2 regions of the Laceyella tengchongensis genome follow, and region 2 is predicted to be linked to the other one. Evidence: a T-box and tRNA genes for the amino acid it is inferred to sense, from the RefSeq annotation. Region 2 holds a T-box; the other holds one or more tRNA genes.

Region 1 (16,075 bases), on a different contig from region 2:
CACATGATGCAAACGAACCTGATGCGCGCGAGTGAATGCCAACAACGCGCCCACTTGGTACACAGTCATGTGATAGACATCCGAAGAACTCACATGCATCTCCCGCCGCCCAAAACCAAGCAAGTCAGGCAACCCTGGATGCGCCCCCACCGCCACTTTGTGCGTTTTGGCTAGCACAACTGCCCGCCCCATGACTTGCGGATCACCCGCATGGTATCCACAGGCAATATTGGCAGACGTGACCCACGGCAACAAAGCCTCATCCTCCCCCAGCCGATACCGTCCAAAACCCTCTCCCAAGTCAACATTTATATCAATGCTCCCCTTCACCGGACATCCCCCCTCCATGCTCCCAAGTCACCTTTACCGGCGGGTTCCCAGTTTGGCTAGCCGCTTGAAGCGCACAGAATTCCTCCAGCCCACAAGGTCGGAAGCGGAGGTAGTCCCCCATGTTCAGCAGACTGGGAGCGGCACTGTTTGGTTGAAAAAGCGGCAAGGGGGTCCGGCCGATGATTCGCCAACCCCCGGAAGTCGCCAGCGGATAAATCCCGGTCTGCCTTCCAGCGATTCCGACCGCTCCCGCCTCGATGCGGGGTCTGGGCGTAGCCAACCGCGGTGTAGCAATGCGGGCAGACATGCCTCCCAAGTATGCAAATCCCGGAACAAAACCGATCATCTGCACCCAATAGGTCGGCGCCGTGTGGAGCCAGATTACCTCGTCTTCACTCAGGTGATTCAACCTGGCCACATCGGCTAGATCTGGCCCCCATTCTCCGCCATAAGCTACAGGAATCTCCACCACCCGCCGGGCAACCTTCTCCTTGTCAGGACGCCACTTAGCGGCCTGACGACGCATCCATCTCTCCACCGCCTTGGCTGAGGTGCGCACAGGATCATACACCACCGCTACCCCGGCAAAACCGGGAATCCATTCCACGATCCCCGGAGGTCTCTGCCGCTCCAACATCTCGCACAGGAAGACCAGTTGCTCATGGTGTTGGCGGGCGCCTTCCCCATCCAGCTCAAATAGCAACCCTTGATCACCCAGCAAGCGCACATGCATCATGGATGTCTCCTATTCCAAATCATTGTTATATTCTTTCTATTTATAATACACTAACTCACTTGACAAATGAATCATTCAGCTCAAAGAACTTCCAACAGGTCATGCGAGCGAAATTTCCGCAATCATTCACAAGTTATTCACAACTTAATCACAAGAAGTGCGCAAACGACTGGTTATCCACAAATTCATCCACAATTTATACACAAAAAGAGTTACCGCCCTCCCCAGCAGTAACTCTTCTCATCCCTTACCTTGCGTTTATTTTATTAATGGCAAATTGGCATCCGCATTAAGCTCCAAATCAGCTAGTTCGCCGTCCAAAAACTGATATGTTCCCGCCGCGGCAATCATCGCCGCGTTGTCCGTGCACAACTCCAACGGCGGGATCGCCAGCCGGATGCCCTCTTCTTTGCATCGTTCTAAAAGGCGAATGCGCAAGGCGCTGTTCGCCGACACCCCACCAGCCAACACCAGTTGATCTACGCCGGTTTCCTTTACGGCGCGAATCGATTTCTCCACCAACACGTCTAGCGCCGCCTCCTGAAAACTGGCCGCCAAATCAACATACCGAATCTCTTCTCCGCGTTGGCTAGCATTGTGCATCAAATTCATCACCGCCGATTTCAACCCGCTGAAGCTAAAATCAAACGACCCCGGCTCCAGCCAAGCCCGCGGCAAATCGTAGGTGGGCTCCCCTTGCGCCGCTAATCGGTCAATCTGCGGGCCTCCCGGATACGGCAACTTCATGAGGCGAGCCACTTTGTCAAAAGCTTCCCCAGCGGCGTCATCCCGGGTTTTGCCCAGACGGCGGAAATGGTTGTGACGATCCATGTGGATCAGCTCCGTATGCCCGCCCGATACAACAAGGGCAACCAGCGGAAAGGTGAGTGGTTCCACCAAATGATTGGCGTAAATGTGCCCCGCAATGTGGTGAACCGGCACCAGTGGCTTCCCAGTAGCATACGCCAGGGCTTTGGCCGCAGTCACACCGATGAGCAAAGCACCCACCAATCCGGGGCCCTGCGTCACCGCAATCGCATCAATTTCCTCCATCTTCACCTTCGCCTCTTCCAAGGACTTCTGAATAATCAAGGTGATGCGCTCAACATGCCGACGCGAAGCCACCTCCGGCACGACCCCGCCAAATTTCTTGTGTACATCCATCTGCGACGAAATCACATTGGACAGGCATTCGGTTCCTCCGCGAACCACCGCAGCCGATGTTTCGTCACAGCTTGTTTCAATTCCCAATATGAGAGGTTGATTGTTCATCTTGTTCATGCAATGTCACCCACATGATTATGGCATCTTCTTTATTATCGGTGTAATACGCTTTTCTCACTCCTGAGCGGACAAAACCCAACTGTTCATACAGCGCCTGGGCCACATGGTTGGAAACCCGCACTTCCAATGTCATGGAAGTGGCCCCCAGCTCCCGCGCCAACTGCATCACATGAAGCAACAGCCGTTTTCCCAATCCCCGCCCACGGTAATCTGGATGGATGGCTACATTGGTGATGTGCGCTTCATCCAAAATCAGCCAAAACCCGCAATAACCCACAATCTCCCCGTCGACACATACCACCGTATAGTAGGCAAACTGGTTGAGCACCAGCTCATTATAAAATGCTTTTCTGGGCCAAGGGGTGGGAAAGGAGAGGTTTTCCACTTCAGCGATGCGCGTCAAATCCAACAACTCCATCGGCCGGAAAGTGACGGCCCCCTCACGTTTCTCACTCATTCGCCTCTGCCTTTCCCCTCTTTTTCAACCAATTGGCTTCCGCTTCGGTGATTTGCAAATAATTCGGCGTAAAATCGGCGTGCTCTGGTGGTTGATGCGCCTTCCATTTCTGTCCGCACAACCACGCCAATTGCGCAGCACGCGGAATGTGATCCGCAGCATTGCCCCACACGGCTCGCTCACCCAGTGCCTCTCGGATGCTTTCACGAAACTTGGCCACATCATCTCCCAAGAACAGAACCGGTTCTTCCCGCTCCCTCAACCAGTCCAATAACGCGCTCACTTCCATCACTTGCTGGGGCAAGACTTCGGTCGGCACTCCCCGTTGCCCACGGTATACGCCCGTGTATGCCCGTTGCCTCCGCGCATCAAACATCGGCACCACCAGACCGGGGTAGTTCAACCCATTCATCGCCAGCACCGTCAAGCTCGATTCGCTGTACAGCGGCAACTGGCGCGCCCAAGCCATCGTCTTCGCCGTCGTCACGCCAATGCGAATTCCCGTATAGGAGCCTGGTCCGGCGGTGACCGCCAACGCACCAATTTCCTCAATCGACAGCTCCAGATCAGCAAGCAACCGATCCACCGCAGGCATCAAGCGCACCGAATGGTTTTTATGCAGATTGGTCATCACTTCGCCCAATACCCGATCCGATTCCGCATCGTAAACGGCCACACCCAACACCAACGTAGATGTGTCCATCGCCAATAACTTCATTCAACACCCAACTCCTTACAGACCGATTCCCACCGCGCATGGCTGGAGTAGCAAGCAATCTCCCTCGATCCATCGCCACGGACGGAGAAGTTGAGCCACAGCGTCTCTTCCGGCAACCAAGGCTCCACGCGTGAAGCCCATTCGACCACACACACGCCGTCGCCGTAAAAATAATCGTCCAGCCCTATTTCTTCCACGCCATCCAACCGGTACACATCCATATGATAAAGCGGAAGCGTGCCTTCATACTCTTTAATGATCGTGAAGGTGGGGCTGTCTACCTCTTCCTGGACAGCGAGTCCTTCGGCGATCCCTTTGGCAAACGCCGTTTTTCCAGCGCCCAAGTCCCCTTCCAAAGCCAAAACATCACCGGCGCGGAGCAATCCGGCCAGCCGAACCGCCAGCGCTCGGGTCATTTGTTCCGATTTCGTGGTCAGTACGCATACCTTTTCCATACGATCACCCAACTTCAGAAATTGGCTCTCCCAACCTTTCTATTAGAAGAAAGCCCACTATCAACGGCAACACACTCACACACAGTTTACCAAACATCTCACTTTGCCCGCATCCTTCGATCTGTTCACAGCTTTTCCCACCATAATGGTCAACTATGCAATAAACAAAGGACCGCAGCTTATGCCACGGTCCCTCGTTCATTCTTTAGAGCGGGTGAAGGGAATCGAACCCTCGCATTCGGCTTGGAAGGCCGATGTTCTACCACTGAACTACACCCGCGTACACTATCGTGCTGTTTCAATTGACTTGGTCGGGGTGACAGGATTTGAACCTGCGACCTCCTCGTCCCGAACGAGGCGCTCTACCAAGCTGAGCCACACCCCGAAGTTATAATGAAAATGGTGCGGTCGGCGAGACTCGAACTCGCACGGTCAGGGACCACTACCCCCTCAAGATAGCGTGTCTGCCAGTTCCACCACGACCGCATGTGTAAGTCCATGGTGCGGGTGGAGGGACTTGAACCCCCACGCCAGAGGCGCTAGAACCTAAATCTAGTGCGTCTGCCAATTCCGCCACACCCGCTCACAAAATAGGTTTTATTTAAGCTTACAAACAATGTCGCTCTCAATCGACAAGAATAAATTTAACATGGATAGTGCACAAAGTCAACAGGTTTTTTTAAGATCGAATATTATGTCTTTATCCTGATTAGGGCGTGTCTGGCAAATCAAGTTGGTGGAAAAGAAGCGGCGGAAAAACCTTTGCTCGAGGAGCGCCGATGCACAAGTGAAGCGAAGGAGAAAATGGTTTTGGAGCCGCTGGCCTATTCATCAGACACTAGGAAGAACGTTGTCTTTCGTGAAAAAAACCAGCGGCTCTTGCTTCGCATGATCTGTGTACAAGTTCAGTTATCAGTCTAATTTTTAAATGCAAAAATGAGAATCACACAATATTATTGATTAAATAATTAGAATATTATATAATAAAAATCGAATCACGTATAGTTGTCTATACAATCAGTCATCTATATCCTTTGCAATGGTCATCACAATCCATCCTGCCCATCTCACAACCAAAGGAGTGACATCATGAGAAGAAGATCAGCAGGCAAATTCCTTTGTATCGCCATGGTTCTGTTGCTGCTCGTTGCCCTTGTGCCACCAGGGGCCTTTGCGGCCAGTGAATGGCAACCGAACACCGCTTATAAAGTAGGCGATGTTGTGACTTATCAAGGAAGCGTTTACCAATGCTTACAATCCCATACTTCCCTTGCTGGTTGGGAGCCTCCCAACGCCCCCGCGCTGTGGAAGTTGACTGATGGCGCTGGAGACGACACGCAACGGCCTACTGCACCATCCAATCTCGTCTCAACCGCTCAAACGGCATCCTCCATCTCTCTCTCTTGGAACGCTTCCACTGACAATGTCGGTGTAACCCAATATGAGATTTACCGCGGCAACACCAAAGCGGGCACTGCCACCGCCACCACTTACACCGATACCGGTTTAACCGCGGACACCGCTTACACCTATACAGTCAAAGCCAAAGACAAAGCCGGCAACGTATCCGATCCGAGCAACGCGGTGACAGTGAAAACCAAAGCAAACGGCACCAATCCAAATCCCAACCCCAGCTCACACAAGATCGTAGCCTACTATACCAGTTGGTCCACCTATGCACGAAACTATCAAGTAGCAGATATCGACGCTTCTAAAATCACACACCTCAATTACGCCTTTGCTAACATCGCCAACGGCGAAATCGTCGTTGGAGACACTTACGCCGACACGGATAAAGCGTTCCCCGGCGATTGCTGGGATCCCGGCTGTAAGCGCGGCAATTTCAATCAATTGACTAAGTTGAAGCAGAAATATCCCCACTTGAAAACATTGATTTCCGTTGGCGGTTGGACTTGGTCCGGCGGATTCTCCGATGCAGCCCTCACTGATGCATCGCGCACCCGCTTCGCCGACAGCGCGGTCCGTTTCATCAGACAATACGGTTTTGACGGCGTGGATCTTGACTGGGAGTACCCCGTGGGCGGCGGTTTAAATCCCGGACGTCCCGAGGATAAGCAAAACTTTACCTTGCTCCTTGCAAAAGTGCGGGAAAAACTGGACGCGGCCGGACAAGCTGATGGCAAACATTATTTTTTGACCATCGCTGCAGGCGCCAGCCCCAGCTACTACAACGACAATACTGAAATGGACAAAGTGAAAAACTATGTTGATTGGATCAACATCATGACCTATGATTTCCGTGGCGCGTGGGAAAACGCCAATGGACATAATGCTCCGCTCTATGCGGACCCCAGTGATCCCCATCCAAAGCGCGACACTTACAATATTGACGCTGCTGTAAACGGCTTCCTGAATAAAGGTGTTCCCGCCTCCAAATTGGTGCTGGGCATGCCATTCTACGGGCGTGGTTGGAAAGATTGCCCTGCTACCAACAACGGCCAATTCCAAACCTGTAATGGCCCTTCCCAAGGAACATGGGAAAATGGCGTGTTGGACTTCTCTGACCTAGAAAACAACTATATCAATAAAAACGGTTACACCCGCTACTGGAATTCGGTCTCCAAAGTGCCCTATCTGTACAATCCGACCAACAAGGTGTTCATTTCCTATGATGATGCGGAATCCTTCGGCCACAAAACCGCTTACCTCAAATCCAAAGGCTTGGCTGGTGCCATGTTCTGGGAGTTGTCAAGTGACCGCAACCAAACATTGCTCAACAAATTGTACAACGACCTAAAATAAATAAATAACAACTAGGCGGCTGGACGTAGAACAGCCGCTTTTTTTGTCCCCTCCACCCTGATGTCGCTCCTCTAGGCCTCTAGCGCGCAAAAACGGGGACATAGAACGTCTGAAATTCCCTTTTTCTTTCCCCCTCCGCCAGTAAAATGGGAAGTGAAAACATTCATTCCACACCGCAATCATATTGCTCCATTTAATAGATTACCGCGAAATGGAGGGCTACCAAAGATGAAGCGACTATTCAAAAAAAAGCGATTCTGGGTGGTGCTGGGCTTGATCGTTTTCGTATATTTCAACAACAGCTCGCTCTTCACCAACCCACCCGCTCAAAAACCCATGTTGCTGGCGCACCGGGGACTTGGGCAAACATTCGACATGACGGGGCTGACCAATGACACTTGCACAGCGGAGCGAATTCATCCACCTGAACACCCCTACCTCGAAAATACGCTCCCATCCATGCGAGCGGCGTTTGCCGCCGGAGCCGATATGGTGGAATTGGATGTTCACCCCACCAAAGATGGCCAGTTTGCTGTTTTTCATGACTGGACACTCGATTGCCGGACAAATGCTACTGGTGTGACGCGTGAGTATACTCTGTCTGAACTGAAGAAGTTGGATATCGGTTACGGATACACCGCTGACGGCGGCAAAACGTTTCCATTCCGCGGCAAAGGAGTGGGGCTAATGCCTTCGCTTGACGAAGTGCTAGCTGCGTTTCCCAAGCAGGAGTTGCTGATACATGTGAAGAGCAACGACCCTGCGGAAGGAACTCAGCTAGCCCGTCGGCTCGCCGCCTTGCCCACTGACCGCTTGTCCCGGATCACCGTATATGGTGGGGATGAACCCATCGCCGCTCTGGAACGGCAACTTCCCCATCTGCGCACCATGTCCAAAGCCTCACTGAAAAAATGTCTGCTTCCTTACATGGCCATCGGTTGGACCGGTGTCGTACCAGACGCATGCAAACACACGCAACTCCATGTTCCCGATTACGCCGCGCCATGGTTGTGGGGTTGGCCCCACCGTTTCTTAGCCCGGATGAACGAGGCGGGCACACGAACCATTCTCGTCCGGGATGGTGGTGGTTTTTCCGCCGGTTTTGACACCGCCGAAGACCTCAACCATTTGCCAGAAAACTACGCAGGTGGCATCTGGACCAACCGCATCGACCGCATCGCCCCACTCATCCAGCGGCAGACGCAGTGATATTTCCACCATCACGTTGTCCAGGGGAGCTGGGTATCTAAAGGAAATTAGACACAAAAAGCCCGGCAGACCAGTGCCGGGCTTTCTCTTTTTTTATTTTCTATTATCGCCGTCACGACCATCCACAAACAGCCACCTTCCCGTATTCGTGGAAACCATCGCCGGCGCAATGCCCGATGGCCATGTTCGGTCCAGTCCTTCTACCTCCCTAACATGGATGCGTGGAAAGCTCAGCGCCGCTAACACTTCGCGATAACAACGCTCCCGCACCCGGGCGGGAATGCCTTCCCGTTTAAGCCAACGAATCGCTTCTTTAAATGCTCCCCGATGCAACAAAGCATCAATATGGGTGGTTAGCGCTTCTTCCAACGAACACCTGAACAGCAGTTTGGATCGGTGCCCACGACCGCCCCCCGGCTTCCAATAGATCAGCCCGTCTTCTTGCATATTGCTAAGGATGCGTTTTACATTCCGTGTAGAACAATAGAGAATGGACGCCAATTCATCCAAACTGACATAGATGGAGCAATGATTGGCCACATTCCGTAGCCGATACCTCAATTCCAAATAATGCTCCGCCGTTTTCACAAAATCACCCCGCAATCCCTACCATTCGACAGTGGATGATGCAACACTGATCGTTATGACCTACGCATAAAGACTCGGCACACCAAAGGATCTATTCAAAAAAAACGCCCCACTGTCGGAACCCGACAATAAGGCGTTGATGGGCATAAAAAAAGGCGTTCCCATTTTGAACCCCTGTCTGCATGCAGTTATGCCCAACTGCACAATGTGTTGTGGTGAGCCATGAAGGACTCGAACCTTCGACACCCTGATTAAAAGTCAGGTGCTCTACCAACTGAGCTAATGGCTCGCAAAAAAAATGGCTGGGGGAGTAGGGATCGAACCTACGCATGACGGAGTCAAAGTCCGTTGCCTTACCGCTTGGCTATCCCCCAAAGTGGGGCGACCGGAGGGAATCGAACCCTCGAATGCCGGAGCCACAATCCGGTGCGTTAACCACTTCGCCACGGCCGCCAAGAAAAATGGCGGAGCTGACGGGATTCGAACCCGCGATCTCCTGCGTGACAGGCAGGCATGTTAGGCCTCTACACCACAGCTCCACAAAATATGGTGGACGCTGACGGGATCGAACCGCCGACCCTCTGCTTGTAAGGCAGATGCTCTCCCAGCTGAGCTAAGCGTCCATATTGGTGACCCGTAGGGGATTCGAACCCCTGCATGCTAGCGTGAAAGGCTAGTGTGTTAAACCGCTTCACCAACGGGCCAAGGCATATAAATGGCGGAGAGAGAGGGATTCGAACCCTCGCGGGGCTTAGTAGCCCCCTAACGGTTTAGCAAACCGTCCTCTTCGGCCTCTTGAGTATCTCTCCGCGTTGGCTCCTCAGGTAGGACTCGAACCTACAACCTACCGGTTAACAGCCGGTTGCTCTGCCATTGAGCTACTGAGGAATATTTTAAAATTATCAGCGACGTGATTTATTATATCGCATTTGATTTCAATTTGCAAGAACTTTTTATGGTTCTTTGTTTTTCTCTGTTTCCACTGCATCAGGGAGCAGTGACAATTAATAATTTAACATGGAGAACAACCGGAGTCAAGAGCTTTTGCACCAAAGTTCTTTAAAAAATTTTATGCTTTAATTGGCATAGTGCCCCTACGAGTGGAATCCTTTTTGCCATACAAAAACTCCCCCTACAAGGGCTTGCAGGGGGCCGCATATTAATCATCGTTCAAAATGGTAAGCAAGTTTCTGAAGATCATGATGAAGTCGATGTACAACATCAACGCGCCATAGATCGCATACTTGTTTACGTTTTCTTCGTCCATGTCCATCTCGCTCATGTGCTTGATGGTCTGCATATCAAATGCAGTGACAATCGTGAACAAGATCACCATAGCATAAGAGATGATCAATTCGATCATGCTGCTCTTCAGGAAGAAGATGTTGACCAGCGATGCCAAAATCAGGCCCAACACCAACATTAGCGCCAAAAAGCCAATCTTGGATAGGTCCATCTTCGTGGTATAACCAACCAATGCGCTGATGCCAAACATGCCCGCGGCGATGAAAAACGCCCCAGCGATGCTATCCAAGCTGAAAAACACCATCAGTACCGAAAAGCTGACTCCAGTTACCGCTGCATACACGAAAAAGGCGATATTGGCCACAAAGGCTGGGATGCGGTGAATCAAGGCCGACAATCCGATCACCAATACCAATTGCACAACCCAGATCCCCCAGAAGATCCCCGAGTTTTGCAGGAGCGATTGAACCACATCTTGATTTGTTCCCAATACATACGCGATGATGGCGGTCATGGTCAAACCCATGAACATCAACAAAAACACGCGAGGTAGCATGGTGTTTGTCCGCGAGGCGACAGCGCTACCTGCACCGTTGTTAAACTGCGTTTGATTCATCGGTACGTTCCCTCCGAACATACTTTTTATTTTTTAGTGCCCAGCTCCCAAAACCAGAAGCATGCACAGCCTAAGTATATCAAAAAGCATGTTCGCTTGCGAAGGGGAACCCGCTTAGGCAAAGTGGTCGAAACCGCTTTCGATGCTAATTTTCGATCTTTTGCTTATAAGTAATTTCGAAAGTTGCTGATATACGCTTGCAACCGGCCACCTAGATGTCAACGCACTAACCCGGCGCTCCGCATCCGCTCTTTGGTTTCCGGCGTCCCCAATTCATAAATGGTGCGGTAGATCTTCTCAATTTGTTTGTCTTCGGTCACATTTTCTTTCCGTTCATTATCCAAAAAAGGGATATGCGCCAACACAAATGTAGAAAAATCGGTGTCTTCCACCTGGTTGAACATCTGCTCCAAACGATTAATCTCTTCCGGTGTCGCTTCAATTTCAAAATCGTAATTAGGGTCATTCACATCGAGAGTTTCCCGGATCTCGCCCGCTCGCGGCCCGATATCAACAGTCACGTAGTACGTCTTTTTTTCCATTTGCTCCCTACCTCCTCATCCTTTAACCCTTCCCCACAAGCCAGAAATTCATTCCACATCCGCCAGCTTTCAAAATCCGCTATAATTTGGGTTGAAGGAGGCGTACTCACTGATGAACATAGACATGAACCGTTATTCGCGCCAAATTTTGTTCGCCCCCATCGGCCCGAGCGGCCAGGAAAAGTTGGGACGGGCCCGGGTAGCGATTGTCGGCTTGGGGGCTCTGGGCACAGCCTTGGCCAACCATATGGCTCGCGCCGGAGTGGGCATGTTGCGCCTGATTGACCGCGACTTCGTTGAAGAGAGCAATCTGCAACGGCAAATGCTGTTTGACGAAGCAGATGCCCAAAACTTCATGCCCAAAGCCGTCGCCGCCGAACGCAAATTGCGGGCGATTAACTCCACGCTGACTCTGGAAGCCCACGTCACTGATCTGACATGGAAAAACGCAGAGTCATTGTTATCCGGAGTCGATCTGATCTTGGACGGCTCAGATAACTTCCAGGTACGCTATCTGGTGAACGATTTTAGTGTCAAGCATGGCGTCCCTTGGATTTATGGCGGTGCCGTGAGTGCGCGCGGCATGAGTTACACGATCCGTCCTGGGGTGACCCCCTGCTTGCGCTGTTTGTTTCCGGATGCCCCCGCGCCCGGTACCACAGAAACATGCGACACGGCCGGGGTGATCGGCCCAATCATCCATGTCATCGCCGCTTACCAAGCGACAGAAGCCCTAAAGCTACTATGTGGGGCAGAGGAAGCCTTGGAAACGCGGATGCGTCATATCGATTTGTGGCACAATCAGGCCCAGGCGCTTCAGGTGTCAGCGCAAAAAAACGACCAATGCCCCTGTTGTGCCAAGCGACAATGGGATTATCTCGATCCGGTGGAAAAAGAGGCGCAAGAAATCTCCATGTGCGGACGCCAATCCGTTCAAATCTCCTTGGGTCAAGTGAAGTTAGATTTGGACAGCTTGGCTGAACGCCTACGCCATGTCGGGGAAACGGAACGCAACCCCTTTATGCTAAGGGTGCAGATTGATGAACAACACCGCCTAGCCGTGTTCCCGGATGGACGCATCCTCGTACAAGGCACCACCGACACCGCTTTGGCTAAAAACTTGGTTGCCAAATATATCGGTTTTTAAATAACAACAAGGCTCCGGAATACCCGGAGCCTTGTTGTTCACCATCGGCTAAAAAGCGCACTATTGCTTTGGCGTGATCTCCACATTCCCCAATTGTTCCATCACCCGAACCAACGCTTGCGTGCCATCCTCGTTACCGCCGTGTGCTTGCACAGCACGCAACAATTGTTGCACGGTGGCCGTCCCTAACAACGGAAGTTCCATCCGCTCCGCTTCAGCGAGCACAATCCGCAAATCTTTTTGTTGGAAACGCACAGAAAAGCCTGGATCTAGATCTCCTTTGACTACACGCGGCCCATAGTTGGCGAGGGCCCATGAACCACCCGCCCCTTGCGAAGTGACTTGAATCATTTTCTCTAGGTCTACACCGCTTTTCTTGGCAAAGGCCAACGCCTCTACCATGCCCAGCAAGTTTAGTCCGCACAAAATCTGATTGCAGGCCTTCACTGTCTGACCAGCACCAATCGGACCGCAGTGAACAATCGTCTTGCCCATCGCTTCTAAGACCGGGCGCACCTTCTCCAGCACTTTTTCTTCTCCTCCGACCATGATCGAAAGCGTACCATTGCGCGCTCCTACATCCCCGCCACTGACAGGCGCATCTAGCATGGCCACACCTTGTTCGGCCGCTAATTCTGCCAACTCACGCGTCGCCTCGGGCGAAATGGTGCTCATATCAATCAAAACCGTCCCTGGCCGTGCGCCAGCCAAAACTCCTTCTTCACCAGTCACCACTTCCCGCACATCTGGGGTATCGCCAACCATGGTGATCACTACATCGCTTTGCGCCGCCACATCCTTGGGCGAATCCGCGAGGTGGGCGCCCCATTCGGCCTTAGCCTCGTCCATCTTGGCGGCTGTCCGGTTCCAAACAGTTACTTCGAAACCTGCTCGGTGCAAATTGCGCGCCATCGATTTTCCCATGATCCCCAAGCCGATAAATCCGATTTTCAGTCCTTCCATTCTCCTGCCCCTTCCTCTTCAAACGCTACGGATGCGGCTGGCAAGCTCCGCTCACGCTTCGCTCAACCGGCCAAACACACTGTTAACCACCGATTGCCACAAACTGCGGTCACTGAGCAAGCGTTCGCGAAACCCTTTGTACATTGCGCGTTGCTCCGCTTCAAAGCGCGGGTCATCCTTGGGTGGCAATCCGCTACGCATTTGGTCAACCATCGCCTGCACTTCAGGGGAGCGCGGTCCCCAGACTGCCCGCTCTTTCCCTACTTCGTCAATGAAGATGAAAATGGGAATCGACCGCGATGTACCATTGGTCAAATACTGATCCATCAATTCCAGATTCTCGTCGCGAATCAAGAAACGCATCTCCATTCCCGCGCTTTCGGCGATCCGTTTCACAATGGGCACGCATAAGAGGGCATCCCCGCACCAGTCGGCAGTCAGCACGATCACCCGCCAGGGTTCGGTTCGTCTTTTGGCCAATGCCGCTACTTCCTCGTCAGTGAGGGTGACTTGCTCATACAAGGACAGCAACTCGTCACGATTCACCTGCATGCTGTTCACATATGTGTCAAAGGTCATGCCTTTCGCAAACCAGTCATTCAGTGTCATCAAGGCATCCATCTCCTTTGTTTAACTGTTCTGCTACCACGTGTTCCAGCTTCAATCTGCCGCCGCACTGGGCGCAACGATACCGATCCACTTGCATCAGGCGTTGTCGGAAGGCATGACGGCCGCACGCCAAGCAATGCACCACATACTTCGGCTTCGTATGTCCTGGTAGCCTTGGCGCATATCTCAGGCCGCCAACCGCAGCAAGCAACTGCCTGAAGTCACGATCGCGATGCCGGTATCCTTTTCCCTCCAGATGCAAGTGGTAGTGGCACAATTCATGCAAAACAATTTTACCAAAAACCTCTCGCCCATGAATCAAATGCTTGGGATTCATTTCAATCCGATGATCCCCGAGATGATAACGCCCGCCAGTGGTTTTCAAACGCGGATTAAACCGGGCTTCATGCAAAAAAGGTTTGCCGAAGCAGGCCAATGAGATCGATTCCACCCAGGCCTGCAATTCCGAATCCGTCAATGCCATCTCTCCTGACACAAACCGCTCGTTTTCAACATACATTACCCTATCCGTGATTTTCGTCAAGGGAGGAAGAAGGAATGCCCAGCTGGTTGATCAAACAACTGATGCATGCCTTTTCCATGAAAGACCGCCGGCTCATCCAATGGTTGAACCACTGCTGGTTCCACTACCGGTGCAATCAAGGAAAACGGATTAGTTGATTATCTGTGGGACGGGCCAAAAGGCGAAGCCCTCCTCCAGCTTACCTGAAAGGCTGGGGGAAGTCATGGGGGACACGGCTTTTTCATTGACTGAAGACGCCTATCGCGCGCGAAGCCGACTGCGAATCGTTATCCAGTTTAAACATATACTTTCCGGCTGGGTGCGCCACATCTATCCGCACTCTCTCTCCCGCATTCACCTGGCCATTCACCAGCGTGGGGCATTGCAAATGGTCACAGTGTATAAAGACATAAAAAGTCACTGGACCCGGCCCCTCATTGTGAATCGAGACGCGAAGGTCCCCTGCAGGAAGGGATTCCCACCCGCTCCAAACGGAAGGGGTATTCGCATCCAACCGCAACGAATGCGTAACGCGCGCTTCAGCAACCGCACCGAAAGGAAATAGGCTAAGGATGATCACCAACGCGGCCGCAAAGGCGCAAACAGGAACAAAACTTAAACGCATCACCAACCCACCTTTTGTCAAGATTTGCATTCCCCATCTGGGCAATGGTGCCCTTAGTCTGCCCCATGACAAAAAAGCTACCGGTGCATCAGGCACATCGGTAGCTTTTTCCGGTATCATTTTTCTTCGTTGTCGTTTTCAGGTTTGACCGGGATCATGCTGAGCCCGACCCGTTCTCGCTCCACATCCACATTGTACACCCACACGTCAACAATATCCCCGACAGTCACCACATCCATCGGATTCTTGACAAACCGTTCGCTTAAACGGGAAATGTGAACCAACCCATCATTCTTCAAGCCAATGTCCACAAAGGCGCCGAAATCGACCACATTACGAACGGTTCCCTGTAGCTGCATCCCCACATGTAAGTCTTCCAGCTTCAACACATCAGATCGCAGAAGCGGTTTGGGCAGTTCATCCCGTGGGTCGCGGCCTGGACGCAAGAGCGCTTCGATAATATCCTTCAATGTTGGCACGCCGCATGCCAACCGCTCAGCCATGCTCTCTACATCTACTTGTTTGAGACGCTCCTTGCAAGCGTCACTGCCGATCTGTTCCAACTCCAAACCTAATTCGGAGAACAAGCGTCCCACCACTGCATAAGACTCCGGATGAATCGGCGTTTGGTCTAAAGGATTCTCACCATCATGAATCCGCATAAAGCCGATACACTGTTCATACGTCTTCGCTCCAAGGCGTGGTACCTCTTTCAGATCAGTCCGCTTAGTAAAACGCCCCACTTCTTCCCGCCGCTTCACTATGTTTTTGGCAACGGTGGCGCTGATTCCCGACACATAAGACAATAGCGACGGGGAAGCCGTGTTTACATCTACCCCGACGTAGTTCACCGCAGATTCCACCACGTGCGTCAAGCTTTCACTCAAGTGTTTCTGTGACACATCATGCTGATATTGGCCGACACCCACCGATTTCGGATCGATCTTAACCAATTCAGCCAATGGATCTTGCAGGCGCCGGGCAATCGATACCGCGCTTCGGCGAGCCGCGTCCAGATCAGGAAATTCCTCTTTGGCAATTTTAGAAGCAGAGTAAACACTGGCACCCGCTTCATTGACGATAATATAATACACCGGCCGTTTCGCCTCTTTGATCACATCGGCGATGAAAGCTTCGGTTTCACGGGAAGCGGTACCGTTACCAATCGCGATGATATCGATCGGATACTTATCCAAGAGAGCGAGCACTTCCGCTTTGGCCTCAGCAACTTTCTTCTGGGGCGGCGTCGGGTAGATCACACCCAC
Region 2 (16,075 bases):
GGACCAAAACCGTAACATTTTGGCCGGATTTGGGAACATGGAGCGGGAATAGCACTTCATCCTTTACTTGACGTAGCACATCTCCAGGCATCTCAGCAATATGGATTCCTTCTGTGCGTTCTTCAACCAAAGAAATCACATCGCGAAGGATTGAGCCGAACCGTGCCTTGCTTCCCGCGATTTTCGCTCTTTCTTCCAACAAATGATGACCGGTCAAGAAATTCATCATTTCTTGAATCATTGCGGCGCGAGTGTTTTCGGCCTCGATTCGTTTCACCGCTGCAGTAAACGTGAACTCATCGAGTGCTTGACCGTACAATTGCTGACGAAGAGGTTCAATTTCAGGATCGTTAAGAGTCTCTCCTTCAGCAAGACGAATTCCTTTCAAATCATCCCATTTTTTGATAAACCGCACTTCGCGGCTTCCATCTTCCTTTTTGCATAAAACCGCATACCCAACCATCTCTACATGAGGAAGATCGGGGATGTCTACTGAGATTCTCCTGACGCAACTAGGAAGCTTCATCTTCTCTGTTTTACGAAGGATCGCATCGAAATACGGGTCGCCATATGAAGCAAAATGCACACGGGTTTTACCATCAGGGAGACCCGACTCATAGAGTTCCCTCGATACCGTTAAAACAGACCCATCGGGTACTCCATCCACATGATTAATCTCAAGGATGAGGTTATTTTCATCAAAGATCTTACATCCCAATTCCTGAAGATATCGGGATTCGGTTAACGTTGACCAAATGGACTGAAGATTGACCGGAGCTTGCCAACGCTGATGGAAGCCGTTCATATTTTTATAAATCTCATACAAGTCTTTGGGATTGATCTCCATATAGGCCAGATGTTTACGTTGCTCTTCAATCCGCTCTCGAATACGGGATTCCAGCTCTTCCGGTGTCAACGTACCTTGAGCCAGTTCCTGAAAATCCTGTGGATCTACCGGAAGCAAGGCAAGCTGCTGCGTACCAACGATCAGGTTAGCATCCTTCAACCGCTGAAGCAAGCGTCCATAAACGATGGATTCCACACTGTCTACATAACACAGATTCAGCACATAAACAACTTCGTGCTTCTGTCCAATTCGGTCGATCCGTCCGATTCGCTGCTCAATCTTCATCGGATTCCAGCCGAGATCATAGTTGATGAGCAAATCGGCTGTCTGAAGGTTCAACCCCTCCGCAGCGGCATCCGTACAAACAAGGATATCGATTTCACCGCGCAAGAATCGTTCCTTGACCTCTTCCCGCTCCGTGTCCACCCATGTTTGGGCTTGATAATCATAATAACCCGCTCCCTTTCCGGAGTATGTCCCGATTCGCATTTCAGGATCGGCTCTTTTGAGCCGCTGAACGATATCCACCAGCGTATCGTAGAATCTGGTGAAAATGACCGTTTGGCGAATCCTCCTCGTATGACGGTTCCTACGATTATCCAGCTCTCTAAGCAAGAACAGCATCTTGGAAGATTGACCGTGTAACTCTTCCATGTCTTTGAGCATTTTTTTGAGCCGTTCCTGCTCCCACCGAAGGTCAGCAGGCGTCCGATTTTTCAACAGTTTGTCAGTGATTCCCGGGTCTTCCTCCTCCACCTCATCATTAAAGACAAGATCTTCTATTCCACTTCCGTCATATTCTTCTCCATTGGTTTTGTACTGATGCCGAAGCGTCTCTTCCACTCTCTTGAGACGCCGTTCGATTGTTTTCTGAAATGCATATAAACTGGAGGCAAATCGAAGCCTCAGGAAGCTGAGGAGGAAACTGATCATCTGCTTGTTCTCTTCTTGGGGGCCGATCTGTACCACCAGACCTTTGCAGTACTCTTCCAACTGATCATAGATCTTCCGCTCCAGTGCATTAAAACGGATTTGAGGAAGATCACGGATTTCCCTCTTAGCTAGGTTCTGTTGCAGTTCACCGTTTTCCCGATAAATCTCAAGCAATTGACGGGTATGGCGGAGCATGACCCGGGACAGGGGTGAGGCACTGAAGATTAGACGTGACATCAGTTGTTGGTTTCTGGTACCGCGTGGAACCCGGTTAAATTCCAACCACTGGCGAGCATCGCTTCGAATCCGACCGCTGATAACCACGTCGGTCAAAAACTCCCAATATTTATGATCCTGACGCTGGGTTCCCAAAATGGATCGCCGCAGGAAATCCCAATCAGCCGAACCAATTTTCTCGCCTTGTAGCAGCCTGCCGAGAATATCGTAATATTTCATGGTCAATGTAGGATCGTACTGAAATGCTCCCACCCGATTCGTCAAAGCGATCAAATCGCTAACCTCCACCGGGTGAATCTGCATCGGTGTAGCGGTGGCCAGCCACAAACTGCGCGTCCGCCCCCGTAAGTGATCCCGGATCGTCGTATAAAGATGACCGAACTGAGGATTGGCCTCTGCTCCCTTGGAAGGGTTTTTCCGCCGGGCCATATGGGCCTCATCCACCAAAACGATGTCAAATTCTTCAGCCATTTCCAGTTGCTTGATCCTCTCCCGCCGCGACATAAGGCCGGTTGACACAATGACGAGATTCGGCTCATAAAACGAACCAGAAGTGAAGTCCTCCTCAACAGGCAAGATATAGTGATGCCGTATTCCCGGTGTCATCACCCGGCCAAAAGACAACAATAATTTGGAGGCAAGCTGACGCTGCCATTGGGTGGTTAAACTTGCAGGGGCAGCAATTAAAATCCGTTTGGCCCATCCCGCCAAATGCAAACAACGAATGGCCAGTCCCGCTTCGATCGTTTTACCTAAACCCACCTCATCACACAGCAGATAAGAATACGGCCAGTTCTCCACTAATCGACGGACAACCATGATCTGATGGGGCCACGGTTCAACCGGTGCCGTTTCCAACCCAACATAACGCCCACCCGGCATTTTGGGTGCATCCCGTAACACGGCGAACTTCAGCCGCTCAAGCGCGGAAGGAATTCCATCCGGCTGAACCTTTTCCGCTTTTGTCGAGGGCTCGGGAATCTCGCTGGTTCCGTCGGTTTCCAGCGGCCTTTTCACGTCTTGAGCAAACCGAACCAGCCGGCGCCGAACCGCTTCCGGGAGAGTCAGCACGCGTATATGACGAACTTTCCCTTCCCAGAGCGTTTCAAATGATTCAGCCGCTTCATCGACTCTTTTCCGATCCGTTTCTCCCCACCAGTCACAATGGATATCAATATTCTCCGCATTCAGATGCAGTGCGGTTTTGGACTCATTGAGCGATCCGGCTCCATACATCCGGTTCCCATATTCGTCGGTAAACACAAACCACTTCTCGTGAACATAACCATCTTCCATCGAATCAAAGGAAATCGGCTCTCCGGTATCTTTGTGCAGCCGAAAAGCCACCCGAACTTCCAGATATCCTTTCTCCACCATCCAGGCCAACAATGTCACACCGTTACGAACACCTTCCGGCCAAGAGTCCGCCTGTTCCAATTCTTCAGTCAGCTTTTCCGAAAGTCTTTTTGCATCTCCTTGTAAGATCGCTTTTACATCGTTCGGTTCCAGATCAGCACCAACGATCAGGCGCATTTTTCCACCTTGATTGGCAAAAGCAGAAAATCCTTGGGAAGCGGCTGCCAGAGAAGTGGAACGGAAATACCCGGCCACGCGGTCATAGCGAACCGCGCGGCTGAGTGCCGGAATGTAAAAGTCATGTAACATATTGACTGGCCTGTCTCCGATCATGGTGGAGGAGGTCTTGTAAGAGAGAAGCCACTCGCGTGATCTCAGTCCTTGGTTGTTCCTACTCTCTCTTATCTCGGTCATGATGTTCCTCCTATCTATGATCCGCCGGTGATTCTTATCTCAAGCCGAACAGGATAGCTTCTCCTTCCCGCCGAAGCTCTTCCTCTGTCATCTCCGCTGTCCAGACGGCTAAAAGGTCCAATACGGTCTGCCCTTTCTCCTTCGCATGTTGTGCCAAGTATGCACGAGCGACTGGAACATCACCTTCCCGGTAGGCAAGAATCAGGCCATGCAGCAGATCCCACTCTGTCTGGGGATGAGCCAGACGCTTCGGATGACGCTCTTCCGGTTTCAGCAATCGCAGTTTGGAACCCTTACGTACCAACGGCGCATGGAACCCTATATCATCCGCATCTGTACCACGGGTGCTGCGGCCCCGGTTGGCGTCGTTGATTCCAAGCATCCGATTCTGAACACTGTATCCCGCCGGACGCATTTCCAGCGCGATGTTCAGCGAACGCGACAAGTTCAATGCCTCGTCATAAGGGAATTCATTAAGCCCAAAAATACCGTAAAGCGTTAACGACATCGCCGCTTCCGGGTTCAGGTCTTCTACCTTGAGACGCCCTCGTGTCAAGCGGCTGATCTGGTGCTCTGCTACGACCGCACTGGCCTCGTTCATGGCCCGGATCGGGCTGACAAGTTCATCTCCATCCAATACCGGCCAATGCTCTGACAGCACCTGCAGCGCCCGTCCATAACACGCCACCATCTCATCCACGGGATTCAGCTTCAGCGGCTCAAACTCTTTCAGTCCTTCACGAACAGCCGTACGAATACGCTGCGCCACACCGGTGCCACCAAACCCGGTCCAGGTCGCCGGGGCTTGGTTGCCCTGCTCCCTTTTACGACAGGTAAGGAAAATAGAGCTGGCAGCTGCGGCCATCCCTTTTTGGTGCATGGATGCTGAAGACTCAGATTCCACTGGCATCGATGAGGTAATTTTCCACCCCTGTTCAATTAAGGAACGCGTCAACGCTTCCCATGCTTCTTGTGTTTTGTGGGTGAACATGATCGTCAAGATGCCCTCATCTTTCAGTACACGGCGACAATCGGCGAAAATTTCCCCCATCAGTTCCTCATAACGTTGAGCGGCATTTGAAGTGGAACCATCCCGGGCCGGATTAGCCACAGCTTCGTCCGTTTTGTTGGTCAACCGTCGCTTGAATAAATCAGGGTAAAGGTCCGATAAAGTCCGCTTCTGCCAGACATAGAAATAGTCCGACAGCTCGGCATACTGGACATTGTTGTAATAAGGCGGGTCCACACAGATCAAATCTACGGAACGATCGGGCACTCCAGTATGCGCCGCTGTACCATGTAGAATCGTAACCGGCGGCGCGACTCCTTGTAATTTCTCATGAAGTGGAGCCACCAATTCTGCTATACCCTGATAAGCATCTAAAATCTGTGATAAGGCCCAAGCCGGACCAGAATAAGGACCTGTATAAATCATCTCTCCAAAGGTCCATTTAAGAGAATAGTCATGTCGGCCAAATGTTCCTTTTATAACCCCTCGAGTGAACTCCCAACGGGTTTGCCTACTGTTATAATCAAGTAATTTATCAATCACAAATTGCAAGTAGGTGACAACCGCCTTGCCTTTCTCCTGACCCAGCTCTTCGATAATCTGTGGTTTGAGACGGTTCAGTTCCTCAACCAGAGTTAATTGCCCCAATAGCTGCCGCGGCGTAAACATATCGCACCAGCGATTCATTCCATAGTTTATTGGACGCATATCATTTCCTTGTGGGAACCTTTCGGTCGGAATCAATCCCTCCTGATCCCATTCATCCCAGCGCTGTTTCAGTTGAAACTCGGCTTCTTCCAAAGCCTTTAGATCTTGCTCATTGGGAGCATGGAAGAACGTGATTTTCTCTGTCTTGATTTCCCCAGCTTTTACACCGCTTTTATACCGTTGGGGTTGTCCGTCCTTGTCCAGTTTGGGCTGATAGCGTACTGCCACGACACAGTACAGCCGATCCTTCCATGTTCCACGCGGAGACTCCCCACGTGCCTGTGCTTTGATTTCATCCGATGGAATCGCCTGACGGCAGTGAACGCAAAGCCCAACTCCTTTGTTTACGGTGGCAAAATCAGGGTCCTCTCCATTCGGACCTTTCTTTCCTTGAAGACGGTAAGGTTCAAATTTTACTGTCCCCCCTTTTTTCTTGCCATCCGTAACAATACGAACTGCCCATTTCTCTCCCTCTTTGGATAGCCAAGAGGTATTTAGGAGAGGAGCTTCCCCTTCACAATGTGGACAGGTGACTTGGCGTGCAAATAAATAGGTGGTCGTCTCTTCCTGATCATATTCTGATACAAGTTCAGGAAATTGCTTCAAATGAGCTCTCAAAAACATTCGTTCGGATTCTGGCAAAGGAAATACACGCGGGAATACCTCATTCAACCGATTATCCAAAACTGAAATCAGTTTTTGACCCCAATTTCCAATTTCCATTTTGAGATTTTTCCCGAAGCGAGCAGGATAATCCAACGTAGCGTATTGGATAACCGTTGCAACAGGATTCAAATCATTAGCAATTGCTCGGTATCCAAGCCTTAACGCTTCAAAGGGAATAGAGCCGCCTCCCGCAGTAGGATCCATTACAGTAATATTTGAATCGCCCCACTCAGGTTGACGGGTATATGCCCTCGAATATCCATACATATTAGGAACACGGACTCCAATATTTTTAGCAATCTCCATCAACTCTTTGAACCAGGCCGGGTCCGCTGCTACTCTTTCAACTCTCAACCTGGTACCCTCTACCGGAAAGGGTTCCGGGAGCGGTTGACTCAGAGTTTGCCATTTTTGAATTGCAGAGTATTCCTGCACATGAGGGGACTGATCTACAATCTGAGCGATCAATTTCCTATGTTCAGCCCTTGTCGCTTTTTCTCGCTGAAGTGCTCGATAAACAACCGCATCTAAATCCAATGTTTCTTGACCAAATTCATCTCTCGCTACACGTTCTATTAATTTATCATCAAGTATCCACGGCACACCATTCACAATCGCTTGCACCTTTTCTATCCCAAGTTGGCGCAGGAACCAGTCCGGATCAGTTCCGGCTGGTAATAGTGATCCCAAGATCGCAGCCCGACTAGGAGTCAAAGGGCGCCGTGCCCACCAGACATGAAGAAAATAGAGTGGCGGAAGCGCCGAACTAGCTCCTCTCTCTCGCTGAGTCTCCGCCCCCACCTGGTGACAGGGAAAACCCGCTTCAATAAATCGGACTTCCGCTCTTGTTTGGTTCTGAGTTGTCATTTTCTCCTCTCCCATTTCTCTATTTACGGAGTTTTTGCAGCATATGTTGGATTTCTTCGTCTCCCGGTTGGCCGCCAAGCATAATCCTCATACCGGCCAGTGCCCAGCGGCTAGCAGCCTCACCGTACTGGGTCGCACGAGTAAACCAATAGACAGCCTCTTCCCTGCTGAATCGTTCCACTCGCCATGCGATCAGTTCAACGCGGTCCAGATCGGCGACCCTCTCCTGTAATTTGAAAATGAGCGCCAGCTTGGCTCCGGATTCTTCATCCAGAGGCAAGTTGCCGCGGTATTGAATTCGGTCTTTGTTAAAAAATCGCTGAAGTTCCAAGGGAATTCCTGCAACATCATTTACCCTGCTGAGAATCTTTCTGAGAGCTGGCAAACAGCGGCGCAGGGGCTGACCATACAGCAGCCCCTGGTCTTTAAGCATCGATTTGCCTTCAGCCTGTTCGCCCCCATAAAGACTGTCACCTGTGTAAATCCGTTTCTTAATAACCAAAACAGGAGCTGGTTTGTCCTTGTACTCCGTCAGTCGGAGAACCCAAGGAGCATGATCCAACTCCGGGAGGATACGGTGCTGAAAGTCCCGTTCCAGTTCCCAGTCCTGTGCAGTGATTTGATTGACCATAACGACTACCTCACCTACTTTTTATTCAACTCCTTCACAAATGGGCAATCTTCGGCCGGATCCGCGATATCGAGTTCAACCTCTGTTTGCTCCCCATTTTTAACAATTCCATCAAGTACTTCAAACCATTCTCCCAGTGCCTTAATGGTTTGTGGGGGTGCATCCTCCAACTGAATTCTCAACGCTCCACCTGCTGGTATTTTGAAATACAGATCCAGAAAATCGATCTTTGTTTTGCCGCCTTTATTATAGAGACTACCCATCCGTCGAAGAAGAGGCAATACTTTTTCGATAGCTTCATCCCCTTGAATATGGATGCGGTAGGATCGATCCTCATCAATCCACCCGTTTGCCTTTGCCTTGTCTTCGGTGACCAAAACATCCTGGGACAGCGGGACATATTGAAATGCTTTTGAACCCGCGATCAGGTTGGGCTTAGTCCCAGCATCCTCCTTATTCCGGCAGGCATAAAGCTTAGAATCCTTTAATAAGGAAACGACTGTGTCATCCAGCTCCTTGCGCGTCACTTCTCCCACACTTTCCCGGATGACCTCCTCAATCCGCTGAACACTGACGCTTCCTTCTTTATCTACTACTTCATAAATTTGTTGCTTCAACATCTCCGGATCAACCTTCCGCTCATCAAACCACCCCCGCCGTTTAGCGCCTTGAGGAGTGATGAGCGCATATGAGGCCGACATCAGGTTTACACCCATTGGTACATCATTTTTCTCGTGATAAAATTCGTCTGGTCGTGTTTGATCAGGAGAGTCCATACGAAATACACACCAGACTCCTTTTTGTACTCCACCGCGAATCAGTTGTTCCAAAATCCCCTCATTGACGAGCACTGGCCAACTTCGGATACAAGCAAAAGAATGTTTTAGCTCTTCCACAGTGACCGTGTCCCCACGTTCAAAAAACAATTTGCTGAGGTTGATAAGGTCGGACCGGTTGTTGTTTTGCTCGGTAAGTAACTCTCCGGCTTCGATGAGTGCCGCCCGAATCAGTTCGATAAAGGAAGCCCCGCTTTCTCCGCCGGTTGTTTTAATTTCCTTACGGACAATATGCCCGGCTGTAGACGGATAATACAGGCTGGTATAGATATCTGCAACAGCGGTCATGAGCGCATGCTCCCGCTCTGCCTTCCGCTTGCTAAAGCCACTCTCTTCCAGCCGCTTCGGATTAACTCCGAAGTTTTGCGGCTTCTTTATCAGATCCTGCATCGCCAGAACTTGCCGGGCAATGGCTTCCAATCGGTGACGAACATCCTGCGACTTGGCTCCCTGTCCCGGTAACAATTCCAGACTGGGGTTGGTCTCCCCGATCTTGACCGTTTCAGGAACTAGCAAGAAGATCAGATTTTGTTGCATACGCGGTTGGTTTGATCCCTTCATCGTCACCATGGCTTCAATATCAATCGTTTCCACTGTGGGCGACACAATTCCAAGAATAGGCTTTCCTTTTTCATCCGGCAGATGGTCCGGTTGGGAAACGTCATGTTCGACATGGAACAATCCGCTTTTGTCAGCCTTGATAATCCTCCGTGCCATATCTTCAAGCAAGCCTTTCACTTGCGAATGAGTCACTCCATTACGAATGCGCGCCAAGATGCTGTTAATCGTAGGTTCGTCGCTGGCGTAGTATTTTCCTTGTTCAAAGCGGAGATAGTAGGCACTTTCTGTGATCTCCTCCAAGGCGGTGCGGACCTGGGGCGGCGTCATGCCGGGGAACGAGACACTGAACAATGCCTCCGATTCCGTAATCCCGAAAATCTTGGACGAAATCCCTTCATCCCTGCCCACCAGGCTATGCAGAAATACGGTTTTCCAAGTGTACTCGAACAGCGGATGCCCCTCTGGATGAGGATTATTCCGATCTGCTCGCTCTGCGTTGCTGAGTCCTCCGTCCAACGATTCGGTGTCCACGCTGCCAATATCGGCATTAAGCACTAGTAAAAGATCGGAACTCCCCGTCCGCCCAAGAACCTCATTAACAACCCGTTCGGTCCGGAGGTCCAGATGACAGGTATGAATCATGGGAACATCAATCTGCTTTTTCCACAAACTCCGTACTGCGAGAGACAGAACGCGGAGCACTCCCCGTGTTCCTTGGAAATTTTCAGCTTCGGCCAATTTTTTATTCAGGAAATCTACCAAAGTGGGATGGAACGGGTAATTGGCAACCATCCGATCACGGAATCGCTCACTGGCAGCCTCCTCTGGAAGCAGATTACTGTTTCGGCGATACATCGCCATATACTCTTCTGCGGTTTCTCTTGCTGCCAAACGATTTACGGAGACAAACAGTCGTTTCGCTAAAACGGAAGAAATTTCAGTTGCCTGCACAGGTGTTACTTGAACCGCATCTCGTGCCACCACGCTGGTGATATCCTTGATTGCCTTTTCGCTGATTCCCACCGCGTCATCCTCTGTGATTTCTTCTCCTCGAACAACCGCAATCAATTCGGCCAGACGTTCGGTTTGTTTGGCAAATGCATCTGTGGAACTAGCAAGTGTCAAAACAATAGCGATCCCAGGATGATTTCGGACATAACCATGAAGTGTCATCAAAAATGCTGCCAATTGGTTCGCACCATCTGGTCTTGCAGCTTCCAAACGCGCGGCGTACTGAGCCAACTCATCCAGCATGAGAAGGACTTTCCTTCCACCAAATACCTTATCAAAATAGGTGCGCCCCGGTGCGGCATAAGAAGTGGCTTCTTCCTCTACTTCTTTGTAGAGAGATTCTCCACCGATTTGATATGCGATCTCACCCCAGAGCGTATAAGGAATGAGATCTTTCCCTTTTGACTTATGTACCGGGATTTCATCCCCTGCCACACCAACGACGGATACAGAGCCTGGTGCAGGAAGCAAATTCGGATCGAGAATTTCTCCTATCGATCCTTCCAGTTTTTTACCCTGATAAGCAATATGGGTACAAGCGATCAAAGTATGCGTTTTTCCTCCACCAAATGCCGTTTCCAAACGATGAATTGCAGGAACTGTCATATCCCCTGCAATTCGGCTGAAAACTTCCGTTAATGTGGTTTTCAGACCTTGCGTGGGATAGGTCGCTTCATCAAAAAACTGTTGTGCATTGGTATAAATATTATCAATTGAGCTACGTCCCGTACGATAGAAATCAATGATCGGGCTGAGCGAAGCAGTAAATACTTCCGGATTAAATGTTCCCGCCAATATCTCAGGGCGCGGTTGGCAAGTCTGTAGAACAGAAATCATATAATGTCCCCCTTGTTTGTATCTATTGGGAAAATAACTTTTGCAAGATCTTGACTTTGATCCTATTTTATCTTTTCCGTTTCTTTCTTGTCTTGTATTTTTTCTATTCTTCCAGACCAGCAAGATAAAAAGCGCCACAAGGACGCTAAGCAAAGTTCAGTATATTCTACAACTTTTTCATTCTTTCTGCCTTTAGAGATAAACCTCTCTAAAGATAAGGCTTCAACTCTTGAATCAACTCTCTTGCAAACTTTTCTTTTTCTTTGTAAAGAGCCTTGTTTTCAGGAAGCGCACAGATGAAACGATCAAGCAGCTTCTCTTCAACAATACGAATGGTTTCTTCCAGTGACTGTCCTCGCAAAGAACCTGTGATCAGCGACTTCACGATGAGAAAGGTCTTACCACCTTCAAGCAAATGAGCATCATGCAGGATTTTTCCCTCTAATGTTTCTGGAATGAAGTCTTTCTGAGATCCTTCTGCCGCTTGCAGGATCGCTTGCATTTTCTCCTTATTAACCCCTTGGGATTCAAGAAAGTTGAGGATTTGGTTTCGGTTTTCTTCCTTGTTTATGATTCCGTGAAAATAAGCACCAGCGATCAGGACTTCTTGATCGATTTGATACTGATACGGTTTGGCAATTTGACACGCCATTTTTAAAACACGATGAATATGATCCAAGTTATGCATCATATCCTTTTCCTCATAAAAGGGCCGGCAAAAATCCTCCAGCCGTTGAACATCCATCTTATTTAACCTCCCAACGTTTTTGTAATATAAGCCTAGATGTAATCTTTATACTCGTCCTCAATCCCTTCCGTTAATTGATTGAAATCAAAGTATCCGGTCAACTTTGATTAAATTACATCAGTCGGTGAGACGGAATGTTATAATTTTAAACTGCCACCAAGGCGATTTTTTATCTTTCAAATGTACCTTAACACCGTGTACAGCTTATAGTGCTCGACTTTCGAACGACAAAGGTTTATTTCTTTTAAGAGTTAAATTTTTACTATCGAAGGTTTCAGTAACAATAGGTTGGTTGTTATCATATGATAATGAGTAATCACTCTACGTTGTATAATATGTATTTAGCTTTGTTCTAGAAATCCCCCTCCATTTTTATCCTTCTCTGTGATGAAATGGATCGTACAAATATTGACACAGATTCAGCCTCACTTGTAGAATGGTATTAATCCAACTGATATTGGTCAAAATGTGAGTGAACGGTTAATTAGTTGTATAGTTAACCAAAACAACAATGATGGAGAAGAGTAAACAGGGGAAACCCTCAGAGAGAAGAATCTGCCAAACTGTAGAGCTTGGCAGCTGTGAGATTCTTCGGGTGGAATCTGTTGAAGGTAGCTCCTGAGTTGTTCCCGCCAACGCCTTCACCGGTCAGTAGTGGGAAACGTGTTCCAGCGTTAATGGAAATGAGTGAGTGGAGAAATCCATGGTTTCTTCACTAACAAAGGTGGTACCGCGAGCCCTTCGTCCTTTGAGATGAGGGGCTTTTTCGTATTGTAAGGAGGATGAAACAGATGCCAAAAGAAATTCAAATGTCCACAAAATATGATCCAAAAGCAGTCGAAAGTAAAAGATATCAATTTTGGTTGGACCATGATTTGTTCAAGCCTTCCGAGGATCAAAATAGCGAGCCTTACAGTATTGTAATGCCTCCACCCAATGTAACTGGGATGTTGCATATGGGTCATGCATTAGATTTTACGTTGCAAGATATCCTTATTCGAATGAAACGGATGCAGGGATATGACACCCTATGGCTTCCGGGTATGGATCACGCCGGGATCGCGACCCAAGCGAAGCTGGAGGAGAAACTTCGGGAAGAAGGAGTCAGCCGGCATGACCTTGGCCGGGAAAAGTTTTTAGAGAGAGCCTGGAAATGGAAAGAGCACTTTGCATCCATCATCCATGAACAATGGAAGAAAATGGGCTTCTCCATTGATTACTCAAGGGAACGCTTTACCATGGATGAAGGTTTGTCTAAAGCCGTTCGGAAGGTATTCGTCGATCTGTACAACAAAGGATTGATTTATCGCGGCAAATACATTATTAACTGGGACCCCGTTGCACGTACGGCCATATCGGACATCGAAGTCATTTATAAAGAGGTCAAAGGTGCACTTTATCATATGCGGTATCCATTAAAGGATGGTTCGGGGTATATTCAAGTCGCCACCACTCGTCCAGAAACAATGCTGGGGGATACCGCAGTTGCTGTCCATCCGGAGGATGAACGTTACCAAGGAATGATTGGTAAAACAGTGATCCTGCCCATAGTCGAACGAGAAATCCCCATCATTGCCGATGAGTATGTGGACAAAGAATTTGGTACAGGTGCGGTAAAAATCACACCCGCCCACGATCCCAACGATTTTGAAATCGGCCTTCGCCATGATTTGCCTCAAATTATCGTCATGGACGAAACCGGAAAAATGAACGAGAATGCCGGCAAATATCAGGGGCTTGATCGCTTTGAAGCTCGGAAGCAAATTGTGAAGGATCTCCAAGAAGCCGGGGTCATGGTAAACATTGAAGAACATGTTCATTCAGTCGGACACAGTGAACGTAGTGGTGCAGTAATAGAACCCTACTTGTCCACTCAATGGTTTGTAAAAATGAAACCCCTGGCTGAAAAAGCCATCGAACTCCAAAAGAGTGAAGATAAGGTAAGGTTTGTCCCCGATCGATTTGAAAAGCTCTATGTCGATTGGATTGAAAATATCCGTGATTGGTGCATCTCACGTCAGCTTTGGTGGGGTCATCGTATTCCTGCCTGGCATTGCGCAGATTGTGGAGAAATCACGGTATCCATGGAAGATCCATCTTCCTGTTCGAACTGCGGAAGCTCGAACATCACGCAAGACGAAGACGTATTGGATACATGGTTTAGCTCTGGTTTATGGCCGTTTTCAACAATGGGTTGGCCCGAGCAAACAGCCGATTTGAAACGGTACTATCCTAACAACGTCTTGATTACAGGGCATGACATCATCTATCCCTGGGTAGCACGTATGATCTTTACCGCCATCGAGTTTACGGGTACAAAGCCATTTAAAGATGTCATCATCCATGGGTTGGTTCGTGACTCAGAAGGGGTCAAAATGTCCAAGTCACTTGGAAATGGAGTCGATCCCCTGGAAGTCATTGACCAGTATGGCGCCGATGCCATGCGGTTTATGATTTCAACCGGTACAACGCCTGGTCAAGACCTGCGCTTCCGCTGGGAACGACTGGAATCAGCAAGAAACTTCATCAATAAAATTTGGAACGCTTCCCGCTTTGTCCTCATGAACCTTGATGACTTCGGGGCCGACGATATCGATCTCACTGGTTCATTGAATACGGCGGACCAATGGATTTTAACCCGCTTGCAGGAAACCATTAACTACGTCACACAGCAATTGGAAGAGTATCACTTTAACGAAGCTGGCCGGGCTTTGTATGAATTTGTGTGGGATGAATTCTGTGATTGGTACATTGAATTCGCGAAGCTATCCCTGTATGGAGAGGATGAAGAAGCGAAGAAAACAACACGCTCAGTCCTTTGTTACGTTCTCGACAAGGTCCTTCGCTTACTCCATCCATTCATGCCATTTGTGACCGAAGAAATCTGGCAAAATCTCCCCCACAAAGGAATAAGCATCATGGTTAGCAAGTGGCCGGAGCCCGAGAATCGTTTCCAATTCCCTGAAGCAGTCGAACAAATGAAGCTGTACATGGAAGTCATTCGTAGCGTTCGCAATATCCGGGCGGAAGTGAATGTACCAGTAAGCAAAAAAGTCGATATCTTCATCCGTCCAGATAATGAAAAGACATTACAATACCTGCGCCTTGGAGAGAAGTGGATTCGCCAGCAATGCAATCCCGAAAATCTCACCATCGACTCCGATCTCTCTATTTCGGAAAAAACCATGAGTGCTGTGGTAACAGGAGCCGAAATCTTACTGCCACTCGCAGGGTTAATCGATATCGATCAAGAAATCGAACGCTTGAAAAAAGAGCTCAAAACGCTGAATGCAGAAGTCGAGCGGGTGCAAAAGAAATTATCGAATCAAGGGTTTATCAGCAAAGCACCTGCCCATGTAGTCGAAGAAGAACGAAGAAAAGAAAAAGATTACCTGGAGAAACGGGAGAAAGTAAAAACACGTTTAACCGAACTGCAAAGCTAACGTTAAAAGGGATGGACTCTGGCAGAAAGTCCATCCCTATATAGTTTCTAAGGAATATTCGTCGGTTCAATGTCTGATGTTAATCGATATCCTCTTTGCTTAGCCATTTCAAGAGCAGTTTGAATATTATTTGCTGCAACGTACAGCAGATCAGTAAGTTTATCGGGTTTACTTCCCATCACCTTATCTGTAATTTCGTCAACGTTCAATCCCGGAAATGTAGATTTGAATATCTCTATATTTTGTTCAATAGTCAATTTCGTAAATTTCCTTTCACTTACATTTCTAGAGGAAATTCGACTTGGGTTATCATGAATTCGATACAAATAATAGGGTGTTTCAAAGAAATGGATTTCGTTGCCCTTGTTTTGCTTAAATCGAGCATTTAATAGTGAAACAGCAAATGACCAATCTTGCCACTTTAAAATCGACTCATTATACAGTCCTGCTTGAAAGGCATCTTCTTTCCGATAAATGATACTCGTTGCTGCATGATGTTTGTGGAGAATTTGTGTGGCCGTGACGGGGTATGCCGATATGGTGTATCCATTGAAATTTCCGAACATACATGTGATAGAGTATGTGAAGGCTACATCGGGTCTATCTTCCAAGACCTGAATCGCTCGATCTGCATACGTACCTAACTTCAATATCGTTGGGTCAGTATTTAAACAATCATCGGCATCGATCCCTAGAATGTAGTCATACATAGCTGAGCGTAAACCAACATTCCGAGCATATTGCGCTCCTTTGTTGGTTTTCATACGAACGACTTTCGTATCTCCTGCTGCCTCTATCTCCTGTAGCGCTTCTAATGTTTCTGGATCGGTTGATCCATCGTCAATTACAATACACTCATATAGACATTCGAAAGGTTGCTCATGTACGGAGCTTACAGCTTCGATAAGGTAACGCCCAGCATTAAAACATGGGATAATGATGCTTATTCCTCGTCGATTCATAAGTGACCC

Evidence for each region. A T-box is a leader RNA that pairs with one kind of tRNA and senses whether it is charged. The one in region 2 lies ahead of QQZ12_RS00285 (valine--tRNA ligase), so its partner is inferred to be a tRNA-Val.
Region 1: it has a tRNA-Val gene. The T-box ahead of QQZ12_RS00285 (valine--tRNA ligase) is inferred to sense a tRNA for this amino acid. The anticodon was not compared.

What each region holds. Positions count from the first base shown of each region.
Region 1 is NZ_FXTU01000012.1:20,850-36,924, forward strand. It holds gene QQZ12_RS15860 (LamB/YcsF family protein) at 1-330, opposite strand, end outside; gene pxpB (5-oxoprolinase subunit PxpB) at 314-1,066, opposite strand; gene tsaD (tRNA (adenosine(37)-N6)-threonylcarbamoyltransferase complex transferase subunit TsaD) at 1,325-2,338, opposite strand; gene rimI (ribosomal protein S18-alanine N-acetyltransferase) at 2,307-2,807, opposite strand; gene tsaB (tRNA (adenosine(37)-N6)-threonylcarbamoyltransferase complex dimerization subunit type 1 TsaB) at 2,800-3,525, opposite strand; gene tsaE (tRNA (adenosine(37)-N6)-threonylcarbamoyltransferase complex ATPase subunit type 1 TsaE) at 3,522-3,980, opposite strand; tRNA gene QQZ12_RS15890 (tRNA-Gly) at 4,190-4,260, opposite strand; tRNA gene QQZ12_RS15895 (tRNA-Pro) at 4,289-4,365, opposite strand; tRNA gene QQZ12_RS15900 (tRNA-Leu) at 4,381-4,466, opposite strand; tRNA gene QQZ12_RS15905 (tRNA-Leu) at 4,480-4,563, opposite strand; gene QQZ12_RS15910 (glycosyl hydrolase family 18 protein) at 5,070-6,743, shown strand; gene QQZ12_RS15915 (glycerophosphodiester phosphodiesterase family protein) at 6,972-7,952, shown strand; gene QQZ12_RS15920 (SgrR family transcriptional regulator) at 8,046-8,540, opposite strand; tRNA gene QQZ12_RS15925 (tRNA-Lys) at 8,754-8,829, opposite strand; tRNA gene QQZ12_RS15930 (tRNA-Gln) at 8,840-8,914, opposite strand; tRNA gene QQZ12_RS15935 (tRNA-His) at 8,918-8,993, opposite strand; tRNA gene QQZ12_RS15940 (tRNA-Asp) at 9,003-9,079, opposite strand; tRNA gene QQZ12_RS15945 (tRNA-Val) at 9,088-9,163, opposite strand; tRNA gene QQZ12_RS15950 (tRNA-Glu) at 9,168-9,244, opposite strand; tRNA gene QQZ12_RS15955 (tRNA-Ser) at 9,257-9,349, opposite strand; tRNA gene QQZ12_RS15960 (tRNA-Asn) at 9,354-9,428, opposite strand; gene QQZ12_RS15965 (Bax inhibitor-1/YccA family protein) at 9,700-10,401, opposite strand; gene QQZ12_RS15970 (hypothetical protein) at 10,620-10,943, opposite strand; gene QQZ12_RS15975 (ThiF family adenylyltransferase) at 11,056-12,090, shown strand; gene QQZ12_RS15980 (NAD(P)-dependent oxidoreductase) at 12,151-13,053, opposite strand; gene QQZ12_RS15985 (thioredoxin family protein) at 13,105-13,662, opposite strand; gene QQZ12_RS15990 (SprT family protein) at 13,649-14,146, opposite strand; gene cmpA (cortex morphogenetic protein CmpA) at 14,221-14,343, shown strand; gene QQZ12_RS16000 (hypothetical protein) at 14,427-14,810, opposite strand; gene QQZ12_RS16005 (Tex family protein) at 14,927-16,075, opposite strand, start outside.
Region 2 is NZ_FXTU01000001.1:49,246-65,320, reverse strand. It holds gene QQZ12_RS00310 (helicase-related protein) at 1-3,787, opposite strand, end outside; gene QQZ12_RS00305 (DUF1156 domain-containing protein) at 3,822-7,037, opposite strand; gene QQZ12_RS00300 (DUF7680 family protein) at 7,057-7,668, opposite strand; gene QQZ12_RS00295 (ATP-binding protein) at 7,683-10,913, opposite strand; gene QQZ12_RS00290 (HD domain-containing protein) at 11,122-11,658, opposite strand; T-box leader at 12,164-12,413, shown strand; gene QQZ12_RS00285 (valine--tRNA ligase) at 12,444-15,104, shown strand; gene QQZ12_RS00280 (glycosyltransferase family 2 protein) at 15,152-16,066, opposite strand.